Regions from separate parts of the Stappia sp. ICDLI1TA098 genome, predicted to be linked through region 1. Evidence: predicted binding sites of a transcription regulator. Region 1 holds the regulator's gene; each other region holds the start of a gene.
The links. The regulator PhoB, encoded in region 1, activates phosphate uptake and scavenging genes when phosphate is short. The targets are predictions, from matches to a motif close to TGTCATNNANCTGTCAT.

Region 1 (6,095 bases):
GCCGCTGACGCGAACCGGACCGCGCGCTTCCTTGATGCGGCGGCTGCCGTCGAGAATAGAGCGCAGTTCGTCTGCCCCGACCTCGGTGAGGTCGAGAAAATGGCGGGGCTGGACAGTCATTATTCGGCAGCTCCCTGCTTCAGCTCTGCTTCCATGGCAATGGCTGCCTTCTCGATGCGCGCCACGGCTTCCTCGATCTCCTCTGCGGTGATCGTCAGCGGCGGCAGGATGCGCAGTACGTTGTCGCCGGCGCCGATCGCAAGCACGCCCTCTGCGCGGAAACGCTCAAGCAAGGCTCCGTTGGGGACACGGCACTTGAGGCCGAGCAACAGGCCCTTGCCGCGCAGATCCTCGAAAATCTCCGGATGCCGGTCGATGACGCCGGAGAGCTTCTGCGTCAAAAGCAGGCCCTTGTCGCGCACGTCCTCGAGGAAGCCATCGGCGAGCACCACGTCGAGCACAGCGTTGCCGACCGCCATGGCGAGCGGATTGCCGCCATAGGTCGTGCCGTGGGTGCCCGGCTGCATGCCGGAGGCAACCTCCTCGGTCGCAAGGCAGGCGCCAACCGGAAAGCCGCCGCCGATGCCCTTGGCAATCGCCATGATGTCCGGGGTGATGCCGGCCCATTCATGGGCAAAGAGCTTGCCCGTGCGTCCGACGCCGGTCTGCACCTCGTCGAGCAGCAGCAGGATGCCGTTGTCGTCGCAGATCTTGCGCAGGTCGCGCAGCGTCTCGGTCGGCACGGACCGCACGCCGCCCTCGCCCTGGATCGGCTCGATCAGGAGACCGGCCGTCGTGTCGGAGATCGCGGCCAGCAGCGCCTCGCGGTCGCCGAAGGGAACCTGCACGAAGCCCGGAGCCTTGGGCCCGAAGCCCTCGAGGTACTTCGCCTGACCGCCGGCGGCGATGGTCGCCAGCGTCCGGCCGTGGAAGGCACCCTCGAAGGTGATGATGTCGACCCGCTCCGGCTCGCCCTTCGAATAGAAGTAGCGCCGCGCCGTCTTGATCGCGCATTCCAGTGCCTCGGCGCCGGAATTGGTGAAGAACACCCGATCGGCGAAGGTCGCTTCGGTCAGCTTGCGCGAAAAGGTGTCCTGGCCCGGGATCGTGTAGACGTTCGACACGTGCCAAAGCTTCTCGGCCTGCGTCTTCAGCGCCTCGACAAGCGCCGGATGGCCGTGGCCGAGCGAGTTCACCGCAATGCCGGAGCCGCAATCGAGAAAGCGTCGGCCATCGGTCGTCTCCAGCCAGACACCATTGCCGCGTTCGAACTCCAGGTTCGCGCGGTTGTAGGTCGGGTAGAGAGTTGAGCCAACCATAGCCGTCTTGCTCCTTGTTGCCGGTGGCGCGCCTTTCCCTGGCCGCCCACCTCATGGCCCGTCATCGGATGAACCCGTCGCCGCCGCCATGCCCTCCCGCGCCACGCGCTCACGCGGCAACGAAAACAGGCGGGCATTTGCCCCCCTTAAAAGCATAGCGCCGCCCCGAAAGGCGGCACGACAACAGGGTTTCGTTATACACCGCCCAGCCGAGCGAAAGTCAACGAAATAGCAATCCGCCCGTTTTTGCACGCCCCGCGCCCGAGACCTCCTTAATTGGGGAAAACATCGACTATCCCCAAGTGAATCGGGCCAACGACTTGCACGAAAAACGCGGCATATTGTAGGTTTCAGACATCAGAGACACGACATCTCGTGTGCTTGACTCAGAATAGCCTCAAAATCCGGCAATAGGCGGGACACCATCAGGGTGTGCCGGCAAGGTTTTTTTAACCATATGCCGGACGGACGACGAAGACGGAGTGAGACGCATGTCCTGGACAAGCGAGCGTGTCGACCTTCTCAAGAAGCTCTGGCTCGAAGGCTTGAGCGCGAGTCAGATCGCCGCCGAGCTCGGCGGCGTGACGCGCAACGCGGTCATCGGCAAGGTGCACCGGCTGGGCCTCTCCGGCCGTGCCAAGGCGCCGACGAACGCTGCCAAGCCATCGCGCAAGACCACGCAGCCCACAGCCGGCGCCGAGACGGCGCAAGCGCCCGAGACCAACGCCGGCGCACCGCAGACCATCGGCGCCACGGCGCTGAAGATGGCTCCTTCCCCGGCCCCCGCACCGCAGCAGAAGCCCGTTGCGGAACTGGTCCCCATCGCCAAGCGCGCCACCATCCTGACGCTCACCGAGCGCACCTGCAAGTGGCCGATCGGCGATCCGACCAAGGATGACTTCTATTTCTGCGGCAACAATTCCAATCCGGGCGTGCCCTATTGCCCGTATCACTGCCGCATGGCCTACCAGCCGGCGAATGACCGCCGTCGCGAGCGCAACACGGCGGCCGCGACCGGCTGATATCGCCACAGCAGGGTGCCACAGAAAAAAGGCCCGCGCATCGCGCGGGCCTTTTTCGTTGACGGCTGGTTGCTCCATTTCCTGGCGGTGGGTCCGGATCCGACCCGCCGGGAAAGGCCGTTTCAAGACGCCTGGGCGAACTGGTCGTTGAAGGCGTAGCCTGCGCCGCGCACGGTGCGGATCGGGTCCGGCGCCTTGCCCCGGTTGATCGCCTTGCGAAGGCGACCGACGTGAACGTCGACGGTGCGCTCGTCCACATAGACGTCATGTCCCCATACACCGTCGAGCAGCTGCTCGCGCGAGAAGACACGGCCGGGCGAAGTCATCAGGAATTCCAGCAAGCGGAACTCGGTCGGCCCCAGATGGATCTCGCGGCCAGAGCGACGCACCCGGTGCGTTTCACGGTCGAGTTCGAGATCGCCGGCGCGCAGCAACGAGGAGACGACCTCCGGCTTTGCGCGCCGAAGCATGGCGCGCACCCGTGCCATGAGCTCGGGGATCGAGAAGGGCTTGACCACATAGTCGTCGGCACCTGTCGCCAGGCCGCGGATGCGCTCCTGCTCCTCGCCACGCGCCGTGAGCATGATCACCGGCAGGCGCTCGGTCTCGGCCCGCGAGCGCAGCCGACGACACAATTCAATGCCGGACAGACCCGGCAACATCCAGTCGAGCAGGAGAAGGTCGGGCTGGTTTTCGCGCAGCCGGATATCGGCCTCGTCGCCCCTCATGCAGGTCTCGACCGTGTAGCCCTCAGCTTCGAGATTGTACCTCAGAAGCATGGCAAGCGGTTCCTCGTCCTCGACAATCAGAACCTTCGGCATTCCCGGAAACCTCGTATGTCAGTCGCAAGGGCCCGGCTATGCCGCCGGACCCTGTCCGTTTCGAAGGCGTCAGACGTTGGTCTCGACGCCGGTCTCGTCCTGCTTCTGGCGCTCGTCCATCGGCTGCACGCCGGTCGTCATGTAGATGACGTTTTCGGCGATGTTGGTCGCATGGTCGCCGATGCGCTCGATGTTCTTGGCGCAGAAGAGCAGATGCGCGCAGATCGAGATCTGGCGCGGATCCTCCATCATGTAGGTGAGCAGTTCACGGAAGATCGAGGTGTAAAGCGCGTCGACCGCATCGTCGCGCTCGCGCACTGCCTCGGCCTCGGCCGTGTCGCGGCTGGCATAGGCGTCGAGCACGTCCTTGAGCTGCTGCTGGGCAAGCTCGGTCATGTGCTCCACGCCAAGCGCGAACTTCTTGGAATCGAAGGACCCGTCGATGGCGATGACGCGCTTGGCCACGTTCTTGGCGAGATCGCCGACGCGCTCCAGGTCGTTGGAGATGCGCATGGCGGAAATCACATCGCGCAGGTCCTGGGCGACAGGCTGGCGGCGGGCGATGACCAGGATCGCCTGCTCCTCGACCTCGAACTGCAGCTGGTCGACACGCTTGTCCTGGAGCACGACGCGGCGCGCGAGATCCTTGTCCATGCGGATCAGCGCCGAGATCGCCTCATTGAGCATGGCCTCGGTGAGGCCGCCCATCTCCGAGACGCGCCCGGCAATGGACTTCAGCTCTTCATCGAAAGACGTAACGGTATGGCTAGTCATTCTTCATCTCCTCCGCCGACGGCGGTAACGGGATCGGGAAGCCGGGGCAGGCCCGCGCCCGCACCCTTTCCAGGGTGCATGGGCACGGACCAACCCGCCTTGTCGTCAGCCGAAGCGTCCGGTGATGTAGTCCTGCGTCCGCTTGTCCGCAGGGTTGGTGAAGATCTCCTTGGTGTCTCCCTCCTCGACAAGATTGCCGAGATGGAAGAAGGCGGTGCGCTGGGAGACGCGCGCGGCCTGCTGCATGGAGTGCGTCACAATCACGATGGTGTAGTTGGCGCGCAGATCGTCGATCAGCTCCTCGACCTTGGCGGTCGCGATCGGATCCAGCGCCGAGCAGGGCTCGTCCATCAGGATCACCTCGGGACTGACCGCGATGGCGCGGGCAATACACAGGCGCTGCTGCTGACCGCCGGAAAGGCCGGTTCCCGGCTCGTCGAGACGGTCCTTGACCTCTTCCCACAGGCCGGCCTTCTGCAGGCTCGAGGCGACGATTTCCTCAAGCCCGGACTTGTTGCTGGCAAGACCGTGGATGCGCGGTCCGTAGGAGACATTGTCGAAGATCGACTTGGGGAACGGGTTCGGCTTCTGGAACACCATGCCGACCTTGGCGCGCAACTGCACCGGATCCACCTTGGGATCGTAGATATCCTCGCCATCGATCTCGATGTCGCCTTCGACGCGGCAGCTGTCGATCGTGTCATTCATGCGGTTGAGGCAGCGTAGGAAGGTCGACTTGCCGCAACCCGACGGGCCGATGAAGGCGGTGACCGTCTTGTCCTCGATCTGCAGGTCGACGTCTTTGATCGCATGCGTCTCGCCATAGTAGACCTGCACCTTCCTGGCCAGGATCTTCATGTTGTTCATGGCGGCAACCTTCTCGGCTTTGGGCATTTGGTTCATGGCGTGTCAGTCCTTACCAGCGGCGCTCGAAGCGGCGGCGCAGGATCACCGCGAGGATGTTCATGGTCATGAGGAAAACGAGCAGAACGATGATGCCGCCCCATGCCCGCTCGTAGAAGGCGGGATCGGCGCGCTTGGCCCACTCGTAGATCTGGGCGGGCATCGCCGAGTTCGGCTCCAGGAAACCGGAGACGGCCGACGTCGGGTAGTTGGAGGCGATGAAGCCGACCATGCCGATGAGGAGCAGCGGCGCGGTCTCGCCGAGAGCCTGGGCAAGGCCGATGATCGTTCCCGTCAGGATGCCCGGCATGGCGAGCGGCAGAACGTGGTGGAACACGGACTGCATCTTCGAGGCGCCAACCCCCAGAGCCGCGTCGCGGATCGACGGCGGCACCGACTTGAGAGAGGCGCGGGTCGAGATGATGATCGTCGGCAGCGTCATCAGCGTCAGCACCAGGCCGCCGACGAGCGGAGCCGACTGGGGCAGATGCGCGAACTGGATGAACGCCGCCAGACCCAGGATACCGAAGACGATCGAAGGCACGGCCGCCAGGTTGGAGATGTTCACCTCGATCAGATCCGTGAACCGGTTCTTGGGGGCGAATTCCTCCAGATAGATGGAGGCGGCGACGCCGATCGGCAGCGACAGGACCAGCACCACCAGCATCATGTAGAGGGAGCCGATCATCGCAACGCCGATGCCGGCCTCCTCGGGACGCGAGTCGGAGGCGTCCGAGCCCAGGATGAAGGCGGTGTTGAAGCGTTTCTGGACGATGCCGGCCTTTTTCAGGACATCGATCATGTCCAGGTGGCTGGCGTCGAGGTTCTTGTCGTTGACGAGCGCCTCCCGCGAGACGCGGCCCTTCAGGTAGCCGTCGACGCGCGAGGACGCCAACAGGTCGAAGGTCACCGTCTCGCCGATCCGGTCCGGGTTGGCCAACACGAAGTTGCGCACCTGGGCGGCAGCGCCGGAGGAGAGCATCAGCCGCAGGTCGCGGCCCTTCATGTCGGTCGAGATACCGGCGGACTTGAGCTGGGCCTCAAGTCCGGCCTCAATCATCAGATTGTACTTGGACGTCTTGACGATCGACTTCTCGGCCTGCTCCACCGCCGTCTTCTCCAGGGCCACGGGCACGCTGAAGAAGGTCTGGCTGAAGGCGCTGAGCCCGTTGGAGAAGATCGCCCAGAGCAAGGCGACCAGAAAAAGCAGGCCGATCAGGATTGCGGCGATGCCATAGAGACGGAAGCGCGTCTCG
Region 2 (6,095 bases), on a different contig from region 1:
TCGCGTCGATCGTGAACATCTTCCTCGCCTCTTCGGCGATGCAGTTCGCCATCTCCGTGATCGGCGTCCTGGTGTTTGCGGGCCTCACCGCCTACGACACCCAGCAGATCAAGGAAATGTACTACGAGGGCGACAGCTCGGAGGTTTCGATCAAGAAGTCGGTCATGGGAGCGCTGCGCCTCTACCTCGACTTCATCAACCTCTTCCTGATGCTGCTGCAGCTCTTCGGCAACCGCGACTGAGGATGCCGACAGCCGCACCGCACGACGCGGTCTGGCACCGAATGCAAAAAAAGGGCGCGAGGGAAACCTCGCGCCCTTTTTCATTCTCCCGACGATTCATCACGCTGCCGGGGCATCGCGGCGACCGCTCGCCAGCCAGCCGAAGGCCCGCCGCCTGCCCCTTTCGCACCTGCGCTTTTGCCGCTCCGTCCAGCCGGATCTGCACTCCGTCCATTTTATTAAACCGTTGATTTTCATGGGCCGTTTCGCAATTGACGGGCCCTGAGACGCGCGCAATATCGCCGCCATCGCATTATCTATGGATGGATCGACATGTCTCGCGTGTTCCCCTTGCATACCCGGCGCGCTGCCGGCGTGGTTTCCCGCCGCGCGGCCGGCCTCCGCCTCGGCGTCAGCGCCGCCGCGGCCATGGTCCTGCTGCTTCCCGGCCTTGCCGCCGCCGAACCGATGCCGCCCGTCGACGAATACGCCGCCCAGTGGGGCCTCGGCATGATCGGCGCGAAGGCTGCCCATGACCGTGGCTACACCGGCTCGGGCGTCACCGTCGGCGTCGTCGACAGCGGCGTCCTGCCCCTGCATCCCGATCTTGTCGCCAACCTGTCCGATCTGTCCTATTCGGGCGTGACCGGCCTGCCGGTCGCAGCCGACGGCAACGGCCACGGCACCCATGTCGCCGGCACCATCGCCGCGACGCTCAACGGCGTTGGCATGGTCGGCGTCGCCCCGGGCGCAAAAGTCGCGCCGCTGCAGCTTGCCAACGACGCCGGCAACATCGATCAGGCGACGCTCGATCAGGTGGTCTCCAACGTCTATGCCTATGGCCTGGCCAACGGCATCGAGTTCTACAACAACTCCTGGGGCTCCGATCCGGTGATGCCGGCGTCCGGCCCCGATCTCGAGGCGGCGCGCCATTATTTCGAGGTCGAGAACCCGAATACGCTCGCCGCCTTCCGCTCCGCCGCCAACGCCGGCTCGGTGCTCGTCTGGGCCGCCGGCAACGACGGACTGGCAAGCGTTGCCTACGAGCCCGGCCTGCCGGTTCTCTATCCCGAGCTCCAGGCCAACTGGATCGCCGTCGCCGCCGTCGGCCAGACCGGCGAAGTCACCGACTATTCCAACCGCTGCGGCATCGCGGCCGCCTGGTGCCTTTCCGCCCCCGGCGGCGATGACGACCAGGAGAATGGCGGCATCTATTCGACCGCCAATGACGGCACCTACGTGCGCATGTCCGGCACCTCCATGGCCGCGCCGCATGTCACCGGCGCGCTCGCCATCGCCCGTCAGATGTTCCCCAACGCCAAGGCCACCGATCTGGCCCAGCTCGTGCTCGCCACGGCGACCGACGTGGGTGCCGCCGGCATCGACGACGTCTACGGCTGGGGCATCCTCAACCTCGACAACCTGACGTCGACGAGGGACGCGGCCACCGGTGCCGTCTATTCGCAGGGCGCCTTCGCCCAGACGCGCACCCTCGGCCAGATCGCCGACATCGCCGGCAACCTGTCGGGCAGCCTCGGCGGCGGCGATCCGGCGCCTGGCGGCGTCACGCTGTCCACCCACGGCGCGGCCCCGACGGCTGACATGCGCATGCGCTGGTGGTTGGCGCCGATGGCGGGCTTCACCCAGACCTCGGCAAGCGCCACCACCGCCTCGGCGATCACCCGCACCGGCGGCGCCATCACCGGCCTCGACTTCCGCCCCTCCGAGGAAGTGCGCTTCGGCTTCGGCGTCGGCTTCAGCCAGTCGCGCACGGGCAGTGCCGGCAACAAGGTCAGCTCGACCGGCGTGCACGGCCTTGCCTATGCTGGCTATTCGACGGATGTCTGGTTCACGGACGGCGGCTTCGGCGTCAGCCGCTTCGAGACGAAGACCACCCGCTCGGGCATCGCCGGCCTCGGCGGCGCCGCCGCCGGCCTCACCGGCAAGAGCTCCGGCACCGATGTCGGCGCCTGGGGCAACGCGCGCGTCGGCATGACCTTCGCGACGCTCGCCGCGACGCTTCAGCCCTATGCCCAGGCGCGTGCCGTTCACCAGTGGCTCGGCTCCCAGTCCGAAAGCGGCGCCGGTATCTTCGGCCTGAGCGCGGCCTCCGCCACCACGATGCAGACCGACCTCGGCGCCGGCGTCCGCGTCACCGGCAATGCCCTCGCCCTCGGTGCCGGCGCGGAGCTGCGCCCGGTGGTCGATGTCGCCTACGCCCGCGCCATCGGCTCGCTCGGCGACAGCCGCTCGGTGACCATGCTGGGCTCGCCCGTCGCGGCAAGCGCCGTTGGCGTCGGGCGCGACATTGCCCGTCTCGGCGCAGGACTCACCTACACCGCCATGGACGGGCGTCTGAGCGGCAGTCTCGGCTACGCGGGCGAATTTCGCGCCCGGGCCACATCCCATGCCCTGAACGCAAGCATCGGCCTGCGGTTCTAGGCATTGCCGGCCGCTTCAGGCCGGCGTGCGTGACGTGCAACACCTGAAGCGGCGCATGCGCCGCTTCCTTTTTTTCATGTCCTGAAAAAGCCTCAGACCAGCGATAGGTGCCGCTTCTTCTCGAAGACCCGCAACACCTGGGCAAGCTCGCCGCCGCGTTTCAGGAGCGCCCCGCCGGCGCCAACGACCGCATAGGCTCCCTGTCGACGCGCGTTCCGCGGCACCTTCTCGATGCGATAGAGCGGCATTTCCGAGCTGCGGCGGAAAATCGAGAACACCGCCCGGTCCTTCAGATGGTCGATCGCATAGTCGCGCCACTCGCCGGCGGCGACCTTCTGTCCGTAGACACGCAGGATCAGATCGAGCTCCCGCCGGTGAAATGCGGTGATGGGCAGGGGTGCCGGTCCCGACCGGTCGGGCGCGCCGTCGGCCCCCCGTCGTGCGGTTTCATCCTCGACCTCGCTCATGGCGCCTCCCGCATTTCGCCGCGTCATCCTCCCGTCATGATGGGCCGCGCCGCGCCGGCAATGCAAGCCTCGTTCTGGAATCCCCGGATTCAGCCGTTTCCGCCGGTTTTCGCGGCTCCTTCAAATTTCACAGTTTCGCCCCATTGCAGCCCATACCGCGCCATCTTGAGCGACGAAAAAAGCATGGTTGCAGAAGGAACCGCCGTGGAGCTTCGGAACGCAACAGCCCCCCAGCCCCCCGGGGTTTCGCGGCACAAGGATCCGGTTCTCCGACTGTCATGCAGTCGGTCAGGACACTGAATGCAACCGGAAGGGCCGGCCTTGAGCCGGCCCTTTTCCGTTTCCCCACCTCCCCGCTGTTCTCCTGGACAAAATTTCGCACCGTGGTTTCCGCAGCTTTTGTCGCGGCCCGATCGGCGCTATCATGTCCTCATGACCCTCGGCCTGACCTCCCTGCGCCCAGCGCGCGACAATGATGCCGAAGCGCTCGCCACCATCCATGAGGAGACCTGGCGGGCGACCTATCGCGGTGTCATCGACGGGCTTGAGCTGGAACGGATGATCTCCAAGCGCGGGCCGAAATGGTGGCGCACGGCGCTGGCCCGCGGGGTCCGCATCAAGGTCCTCTATGTGGCGGGCACGCCGGCCGGCTATGCCACCTTCGGCCGCAGCCGCATGCGCGAGCTTCCCTTCGAGGGCGAGATCTACGAGCTCTACGTGCGGCCCGACCACCAAGGCATGGGCTTTGGCACCGAGCTGTTCCAGGCCGCCCGCGCGGCACTGGAACGCACGCGGCTCTCCGGCCTCGCCGTCCGGGTCGTGCGTGACAATGAGGAAGCCGTGCGGTTCTACCACCACCGCGGCGGCCAGGTGCTGATGACCAGCCGCGAGCGCATCGCCCAGACCGCGCTCGACCTCACCGTCTTCGGCTGGTTCCCCGACGATCTGACCTGACGATCTCCCGCAAGGCCCCCGGGCACTTGCGGTTGAGGGGACGGACGACCGACCGCCCGTCCCGTGCTTGCGGTCGTCCGCCAACTCAGTCCTTTGGCATCGCCTGCCGGCTCTCAGTCCTTTGCGTCGCCTGCCGGCTCAGTCGCGCCCGTCGAGCAGACGCCGCGCGATCACCTGCGCCTGGATTTCGGCGGCGCCTTCGAAGATGTTGAGGATGCGCGCGTCGCAAAGCACCCGGCTGATCTGGTATTCCAGCGCGAAGCCGTTGCCACCATGGATCTGCAGCGCATTGTCCGCCGCCGCCCAGGCAACGCGGGCGCCGAGCAGCTTGGCCATGCCCGCCTCCAGATCGCAGCGCCGGCCGGAGTCCTTCTCCCAGGCGGAAAAATACGTGAGCTGGCGCGCGGCCATCAGTTCCGCCGCCATCAGCGCCAGCTTGTCCGACACGCGCGGGAAGGCGATCAGCGGCTTGCCGAACTGGATGCGCTCCTGCGCATAGCGCAGCCCCAGGTCGAGCGCCGCCTGCGCGACGCCAAGGGCCCGCGCCGCGGTCTGGATGCGGGCCGCTTCGAATGTCTGCATGAGCTGCTTGAAGCCCTGCCCCTCGACCCCACCGAGCAGGTTTTCATGCGCCACCTCGAAGCCGTCGAAGGCGATCTCATATTCCTTCATGCCGCGATAGCCAAGAACCTCGATCTCGCCGCCGGACATGCCCGGCGCGGGGAACGGATCCGCGTCCGTGCCGCGCGGCTTGGTCGCCAGGAACATCGAAAGTCCGCGATAGCCCGGCTCGGAGGGGTCGGTGCGCGCCAGCAACGTCATCACGTCGGCGCGCACGGGATGGGTGATCCACGTCTTGTTGCCATAGATCTTCCAGACATCCCCCTCGCGCACGGCCCGCGTCTTCAGCGAGGCAAGGTCGGAACCGGTGTTTGGTTCGGTGAAGACGGCGGTCGGCAGCACCTCGCCAGTGGCGATCTTCGGCAGCCACTCCCGCTTTTGCGCCTCCGTTCCCCCGCACAGGATCAGCTCCGCCGCAATTTCCGAGCGGGTGCCGAGCGAGCCGACGCCGATATACGCGCGGCTCAGCTCCTCAGAAACCACGCACATGCTCTCCTTGCCGAGCCCCAGACCGCCGAACTCCTCGGGGATGGTCAGGCCGAAGACCCCAAGGTCGGCCATCTCGCCGATCACCTCGAGCGGGATGTAGTCGTTCCTCAGGTGCCAGTCATGGGCGAAGGGCTCGACCCGATCGGAAGCAAAGCGGCGCATCTCGCTGCGCACCTGCTCGTAGGTCTCGTCGAGCCCCGTGGCGCCGAACACCGAAACGCCCTGCTGCTGGCGGATCAGCTCGGCAAGCAGCGCGCGCACCTCGACCGTGTTGCCGCTCGCAACCAGCGTCGCGACCGCATCCGTCTCGAAGCCGGCCGCCTCGCCGCGCGAGATGCCGAGATCGGCAAGACGCACGGTCTCGCCCTGGTTCATCGGGATGCCGCCGAAGATCTGCGCCAGATATTCCGCGAAGGCGAGGCGGACGATGCAATCTTCCGTCGCGCCGAAACGACCCGCCTCCCGCAGCCGGCCGGCATAGGCGTCGAGCTGCCGCAGCGCGCTCACATAGGTGGCAAGCCAGGCAAGACCATGGGCGGCACGCTGCTCGCGCTCCATCGCCTCGCCCGAGATCCGGCCGTTCTCGACGACACGGGCGCGTACGCGCTCCACCGCCAGCTCGAGAAGATCCGACACCGCGCCGACAGCCTCCGCCGTCAGCGTCTCCATCGGCCTGTCGGCGGCGTTCCCGGCCTGTCCGGCACTGTGCATCCTCTCACTCCCTCTCACCGCCCGGCGATCGTCGCGCCGCAACGCATGTCCGCTCGCGGCCCGGTTCGCCGATGCCGCTGGTGCTGCACCGCCCTCCGCGATGGTGCAGCGCACACAATATCGCGCCGACGCCGCGAAGCAATCCTCCAATTGACGAAGGCTCCGAGAAACTTTGTTGCGCGCCCGACGG
Region 3 (6,095 bases), on a different contig from region 1:
AGGCGGCCGTGATCTCCAGCGGCGTGACCTCGGAGGTGCCGAGCGCGATGGACAGGTTGGGCTGGATCGGCGAGGTGATGCCGAGCTTGCGCGCCGTGCGGATGATCGCCTTCGGCCCGACCTCGTTGGCGAGCTTGGCGGCAATCGTGTTGAGCGACAGCGACAGCGCCTGGGTCATCGTCACCGCACCGCGGTACGACTTGGAATAGTTCTTCGGCGACCACTTGCCGAATTTCACCGGCTCGTCGACCAGCACGAGATTGGGCGTCAGCCCCTTTTCCAGCGCGGCGAGATAGACGAAGGGCTTGAACGCGGAGCCCGGCTGGCGATGGGCGTTCACCGCCCGGTTGAACTGGCTCTTGCCGTAGTCGCGCCCGCCGACCAGCGCCTTGACGGCGCCCGCGGTGTCGAGCGTCACCACCGCGCCCTGCGAGACGCCGCGCTTGCCGCCTTCGGTGTCGAGCGCGCGGCGCAGCGCATCCTCGGCGACGATCTGCATGCCGAGGTCGACGGTGGTGTCGACGATGATGTCCTGATCGATTGCCCCGACATAGCTCGGCAGGAGCTCCATCACCCAGTCGGCGACGTAGTTCTCACTGGCGGACGTGTGATGGGTGACCACCTTGAGCGGCTCGGCAAAGGCTGCAAGTGCCTGCCCCTGCGTGATGAAGCCTTCCTCGACCATGGCCCCGAGCACGAGCTTGGCGCGCTCCGTTGCAAGCTCGGGATTGCTGGTCGGCGCATAGCGCGAGGGCGCCTTCAAGAGCCCGGCGATGGTCGCCGCCTCGGCCAGCGTCAGCATGCGCGCCGGCTTGCCGAAGTAGCGGCGCGAGGCCGCGTCGATGCCATAGGCGCCGGCACCCAGATAGACACGGTTGAGATAGATCTCGAGGATCTCGTCCTTGGTGTATTCGGCCTCCAGCCACAGCGCGAGCACGGCTTCCTGCACCTTCCGGCGCAGGGTGCGGTCGGGCTCGAGAAAGAGGTTCTTGGCGAGCTGCTGGGTCAGCGTCGAGCCGCCCTGGACAAGGCGGCCTCGGGTCAGGTTGGTGATGACGGCGCGGCCGAGGCCGAGCGGATCGAGGCCGAAGTGGCTCTTGAAGCGCCGGTCCTCGATGGCGATCACCGCTTCGGGAAGATAGGGCGGAAGCTGTTCGAGGCGGACCGCCTCGCCGCCGGTGTCGCCGCGGTTGGCCATCAGCGTTCCGTCGGCGGCGACGATGCGCACGTTGGGCGGGCGCTTGGGCACCTTCCATTCGGAGGTCGGCGGCAGATAGGCGGCGTAGTAGACGAGCACGCCGGCAAGACCGATGCCGCCCCACAGGCAAAGGACGAAGCCCCAGTAGACCAGCCGGCGAAGCCCGCGCGCCAGTCCGCCGCGGGCCCGCGTCTTGCGGGCGGTCTTGCGCTTGCCGCCACGCGGCCGACGGTCGTTGCCGCCAGATCCGGAGCCGGATCCCTTGCCCTTGCCATTGCCGTTGCCGGATTTCGCCGGTCGCTTGCGCTTGGGCGCGGGCTTGCCGCGCCCCGGATCGCTCGGCCTGTCGTCGGGGGTCAGCCGCATGTCGAGCATGCCGCCGTTGCCTGGTCCCATGCGCGGTTCGCGCCGGCCGTCGCTGGACGATCCTCGAGCCATAGATCCGTTCTTCAAAAGTTGGTGCGGGGGGACCCGTGTCCCCCTTTCGTTCCCCGCCTTGGAGCCTAAATGAGGCGATTTAAGGGGTGGTTAAGCATCCCCCGGCGAAGTCCCCGGCGCTTTACACATCCGTCTCCGGCGCGCTAACCCTTGGTGGAAAAGAGGCTGTCGCCGCGGTGGCGAACAGCGACAGGGGAAGCGCAGATGGCGAAGGGATACTGGATCGGGCGCGTCGACGTGACCGACCTCGAGGCATACAAGGACTATGTTGCGGCCAACGCCGAGCCCTTCCGGGCCTATGGCGCGCGCTTCCTGGTGCGTGGCGGTGAATTCGAGTGCATGGAAGGCGCGGCGCGTGCCCGCAATGTGGTGATCGAGTTTGACAGCTACGATCAGGCGCTGGCCTGCTATCGGAGCGAAGGCTACGCGTACGCCAAGTCCCTGCGCGAAAAGGCCTCGGTCTCCGATCTTGTCGTCATCCAGGGCTACGACGGACCGCAGCCCGGCGACACCTGAGGCAGGCTCGGCCCGCGCACGAACGAAAACGCCCGGCCGCGCGATCCGCGGGCCGGGCGTTCTTGTTATCGGGAGCGCGCAACGGGCCTACTGATTGGAGTAGCGTCCCGCGTCGGCACCGTAATGGTTCACGTAGCGGCTGTTGAGCGCTTCGACCGGCATGACGATGAGAACGTCGGTCGTGCCGAACTGATGGTCGACGACCGCGCCGTCGCCGATATAGGCGCCGAGCCGCAGATAGCCCTTGATCAGCGGCGGCAGCTCGCGCAGGACCTGACGCTCGTTCACCTCGGCGCGCGGCATCCGGTTCATGTCGATATAGCGCTCGCGGATCGCCGGAACGCGCCAGTTCTCCGGCGCCCGGGCGTTGTGATGCAGGAAGGAAAGCTGCGAGGCGATGCGGTCGGGATCGGTTCCCTCGATCGAGGCGCAGCCGACCATGACGTCGATGCGGTGCATCAGAACATAGGCCCAGATGCCGTGCCACAGCAGCTCGACGCTGCGCTTGGTGCGGTAGGGCTTGAGCACGCAGGAGCGGCCGAGCTCGAGGAACTGCAGGCGCGGATGCGCGTCGACGAGCGACTGGATCTCGAATTCGCTGCCCGTGTAGAAGCCGCCGTTGCGCTCCGCCACATCCTGGCGCAGCAGGCGATAGGTGCCGACGATGCGCGGCTTGCGGCGACCGAGCGCGTTGCGCTGCGGGGTCTCGTGGTCGAGCACCAGAAGATGGTCGCAGATCGCGTCATAGGCATCGATGTCGCGCTTCGTCGCCATCGTCTGCGCATCGGCGATGGCCGACATTTCCTCGTAGAAGACGTGGTAGCGCAGTTCCTGCGCCTTGCGCACTTCCTTGGGCGTACGGGCGAGGCGCACCTCCAGCGGCCCGATGCGGCCGAGGCTCGGCGTGTGGCGGCCGGCCGGCAGCGCTCCGGGGAGGGGCAGCCAGGCAGGGCGCAGCGCGGCAGCGCTCGCAGGCACAAACTTGCGGACGAGGTTGCGCGGCGAAAGAAGCCCTCCACGTGCGCGTCCCGTGCTTTCGTCAAGTCTCGACATGATCCCGACGCCCTTCTTCGTTTCCCCGTCGGGTGCCGACGCACCCAGGCTCGTTATATCGCCCCGACGCTGGCCTTGATACACCCGATAACGGCATCGGCCTGCGGTCGTTTGTCCGGGACTTCGACGCTCCCGTCCCGCGCGCGGCGTGGAACCAGAGGCCGGCCGGGTGCTTAGCCGTCACCTAAAACATAAGTTTCCAACACTTCCATGACAATTGGAAGCGATGACAAGGGAGGGGAAATAGTTGTCGGCGGCCGATCGGCTCAGGCAACGGCGGCGAATTTCTGCCGCATCAGGTCGGGGTCTATCGGCTTGGTGAGCACCGTGTCGGCACCCGCTTCCAGGGCCGCGTCCTCGGCCTCCGCCGTCACGTCGGCGGTTACCGCGATCACCGGAACCCGCGTCCAGCCGTGCTCCCGTTCCATCTCGCGGAAGCGGCGAATGGCGGTCACTCCGTCGATGCCGGGCATGTGCAGGTCCATCAGCAACATGTCGAAACTGCCGTCGGCGACAGCTTCGAGCGCCTCCGCGCCGTCGGCTGCGACCACCGCCTCATGCCCGAACTTGCGCACCAGCGCCTCACTCAGCAGCCGGTTGATATCGTTGTCGTCGGCAACGAGTACCTTGAGCGGGCGGCTCGGTGTCTGGGGTTCGGGTCGCTCCGCATCGGTGATGCGGGTGTCGATGGCGCTTTCCCAACCCACCGCCGCCTCGCCGTGCTCCAGAACCGAGGTCGTGACCTGGCGCAGTGAGGCGGAGCGGATCGGGCGAATGAGGTAGGCGCCGAAGCCGGCGGCTTTCAGCCGGGGCAGGCAGGCGCGGTCGGTTGGCGTCAGGATGGCGATGGCCGGCGCGGTGACGCCGGTGGCGCGCGCCCCGGCGAGCCATGCTCCCGCATCGCGCACCGCCGCCAGATCGAGAAAGATGAGATCCGCCTCGTGCATGGCGGCGTCGAGCCTCTCCTCGTCCTCCTGACGGCAGGGCGAGACCAGTGTTGCTTGCGCCCCGGCGCATGTGACAGCGCGGGCGGCGAGCGGCGCCTCGATGCGGCTCTCGCTGATGATGCAAACCTGTTTGCCGGCAAGAAAGCTGTCGGGCCGCGAGGCTTTCGCGGTGTTCTCGCCCCCACTTTCGGCTGCGACGAGCGGCAGCACGACGCGGAAGCAGGCCCCCGCGTCCTGTGCCGCGGTGGCGGTGATCTCGCCGCCCATCAGCCGTGCCAGCCGGCGCGAGATGGCAAGGCCGAGGCCAGCGCCGTCGAAGCGGCGAGCCGGTCCGTGGTCGACCTGCTCGAACTCCTCGAAAAGCCGCTCGGCGTCGCCTGGATCGAAGCCGATGCCGGTGTCACGCACGGTGATCGCCAGCCGCGCGCCCGCATCCGGCGTCGAACCCGGATCCCCCAGCCGCTCGATGCGGATCTCGACACCGCCGGTTTCGGTGAACTTCAGGCCGTTGCCGGCGAGGTTGTAGAGGATCTGGCGCAGCCGTGTCTCGTCGACGACGATGCGGCGTGGAAGCTGCGGATCGACGTAGCAGCCGATCTCAAGGCCCTTGGCGAGCGCGCGCGGGCTCAGCAGCTCGGCGACGCCTTCCGCAAGGCCGGCGATGTCGGCGGGGCCGGGCATCAGTTCCAGCCGGCCCGCTTCGATGCGCGACATGTCGAGCACCTCGGAGATCAGCAGCAGCAGGATTTCGCCCGAGCTTTTCACCGCATCCGCATAGGTGCGCTGTTCCGGCGTCAGCCGAGTGTCGGCGAGCAGGCCGGCCATGCCGAGAATGCCGTTCAGCGGCGTGCGGATCTCGTGGCTGACGGTGGCGAGAAACCGGCTCTTGGACGCGTTCGCCGTCTCGGCCTGGTTGCGCGCGGCGACCAGCGCGTCCTCGATGCGGCGTCGGTCGGTGACATCGCGCAGGATGGTCTGGATCAGTGGCTCGCCCGTGGTCACGTCGCGTACGGCGACGTCGCGCCGGGCAAACCAGCGCGGCCCCTGCGCCGTGGCGACCCGGATGTCCTCGCGCGCGCCCTCGGGATCGTCTGCCGGCTCACCCTGACGGCGGCCGTGCAACCCGTCGATGCGTCCGTCGGGAAACAGCGCCCGCGCCGTGTCGTTGGCATAGACGGTCTCGCCGCCCTCGCGCCATCGGGTCACCACGTCGCCGAGCTTGTCGAGCACGTCGCGGTGGCGCTCGTCGCTTTCGCGCAGGCGCCAGGCCTCGTCCTGCAGGGCTTCACGCTCGGCGTACAGCGATGCGATCTCCGCCTCACGCTCCGCCATCTGCCCGCGCACCCGGGCACGCGCCGAGGTTTCCGCGCGCGCGGCGTTGGACAGAGCCAGCGAGACGCCGGCGATTATGAGCACGCAGCCGGCGACCGCAAGGCGGGCCGGCGGTGGAACAAGGGCGACGAGGCCGGCCGCGCCGCCGATGAAGGCGGCAAAGGAGACGGCGAAAAGGGCAAGGCTGCCGAGGATGCTGGCAAACGTGCGAGGCGTGGCAGGCACCGGATCACGACCGGTGCGGTCCGGCGTCTCGACGGCCGGCCGTTCGGCTTCGCTGTAGCCGGCCTGGAAGCGCTCTGGCTCGGCCTTTCCGGCCTCGCGATGCGTCGTGCGGTCATGGCGTTCGGGGGCGGCCACCTGCTCTCCTCGTCCCTCGGCAAGTTCGCGCAAGAGGCGCGCGGACCAGGGCAGTCTCTGCGGGAGAGATTGAGAAACCGTTGCGGCAAAAGGCCTTGGGCGGGAGTTTTGGCCCTGCCGTGGCGCATCGGGCCGTTGACGCCGGCCCGGTTGGCGTCAGCAGCCCCGGGGAGCCGCTGACGCCTGGATCGGAGTGCGAGGAGTTATGCTTCGCGAGCCAGCGGCCGGGTGCCGTCGACCAGATCGCCCAG

Region 2: ACSLUQ_RS15240 (DUF2794 domain-containing protein) is a predicted target of PhoB. The motif match lies at 3,152-3,168, and genes of this name have one in related genera.
Region 3: olsB (l-ornithine N(alpha)-acyltransferase) is a predicted target of PhoB. The motif match lies at 3,405-3,421, and genes of this name have one in related genera.

Annotation. Positions count from the first base shown of each region.
Region 1 covers NZ_JBTZBT010000002.1:115,835-121,929, forward strand. The annotation lists gene argF (ornithine carbamoyltransferase) at 1-120, opposite strand, end outside; gene ACSLUQ_RS10860 (acetylornithine transaminase) at 120-1,319, opposite strand; gene ACSLUQ_RS10865 (GcrA family cell cycle regulator) at 1,811-2,341, shown strand; gene phoB (phosphate regulon transcriptional regulator PhoB) at 2,464-3,162, opposite strand; gene phoU (phosphate signaling complex protein PhoU) at 3,232-3,936, opposite strand; gene pstB (phosphate ABC transporter ATP-binding protein PstB) at 4,042-4,839, opposite strand; gene pstA (phosphate ABC transporter permease PstA) at 4,853-6,095, opposite strand, start outside.
Region 2 covers NZ_JBTZBT010000003.1:43,777-49,871, forward strand. The annotation lists gene ACSLUQ_RS15230 (Bax inhibitor-1/YccA family protein) at 1-242, shown strand, start outside; gene ACSLUQ_RS15235 (S8 family peptidase) at 555-2,663, shown strand; gene ACSLUQ_RS15240 (DUF2794 domain-containing protein) at 2,756-3,130, opposite strand; gene ACSLUQ_RS15245 (GNAT family N-acetyltransferase) at 3,563-4,084, shown strand; gene ACSLUQ_RS15250 (acyl-CoA dehydrogenase family protein) at 4,223-5,905, opposite strand.
Region 3 covers NZ_JBTZBT010000003.1:498,794-504,888, forward strand. The annotation lists gene ACSLUQ_RS17325 (transglycosylase domain-containing protein) at 1-1,636, opposite strand, end outside; gene ACSLUQ_RS17330 (DUF1330 domain-containing protein) at 1,841-2,152, shown strand; gene olsB (l-ornithine N(alpha)-acyltransferase) at 2,240-3,205, opposite strand; gene ACSLUQ_RS17340 (ATP-binding protein) at 3,472-5,844, opposite strand; gene ACSLUQ_RS17345 (LLM class flavin-dependent oxidoreductase) at 6,048-6,095, opposite strand, start outside.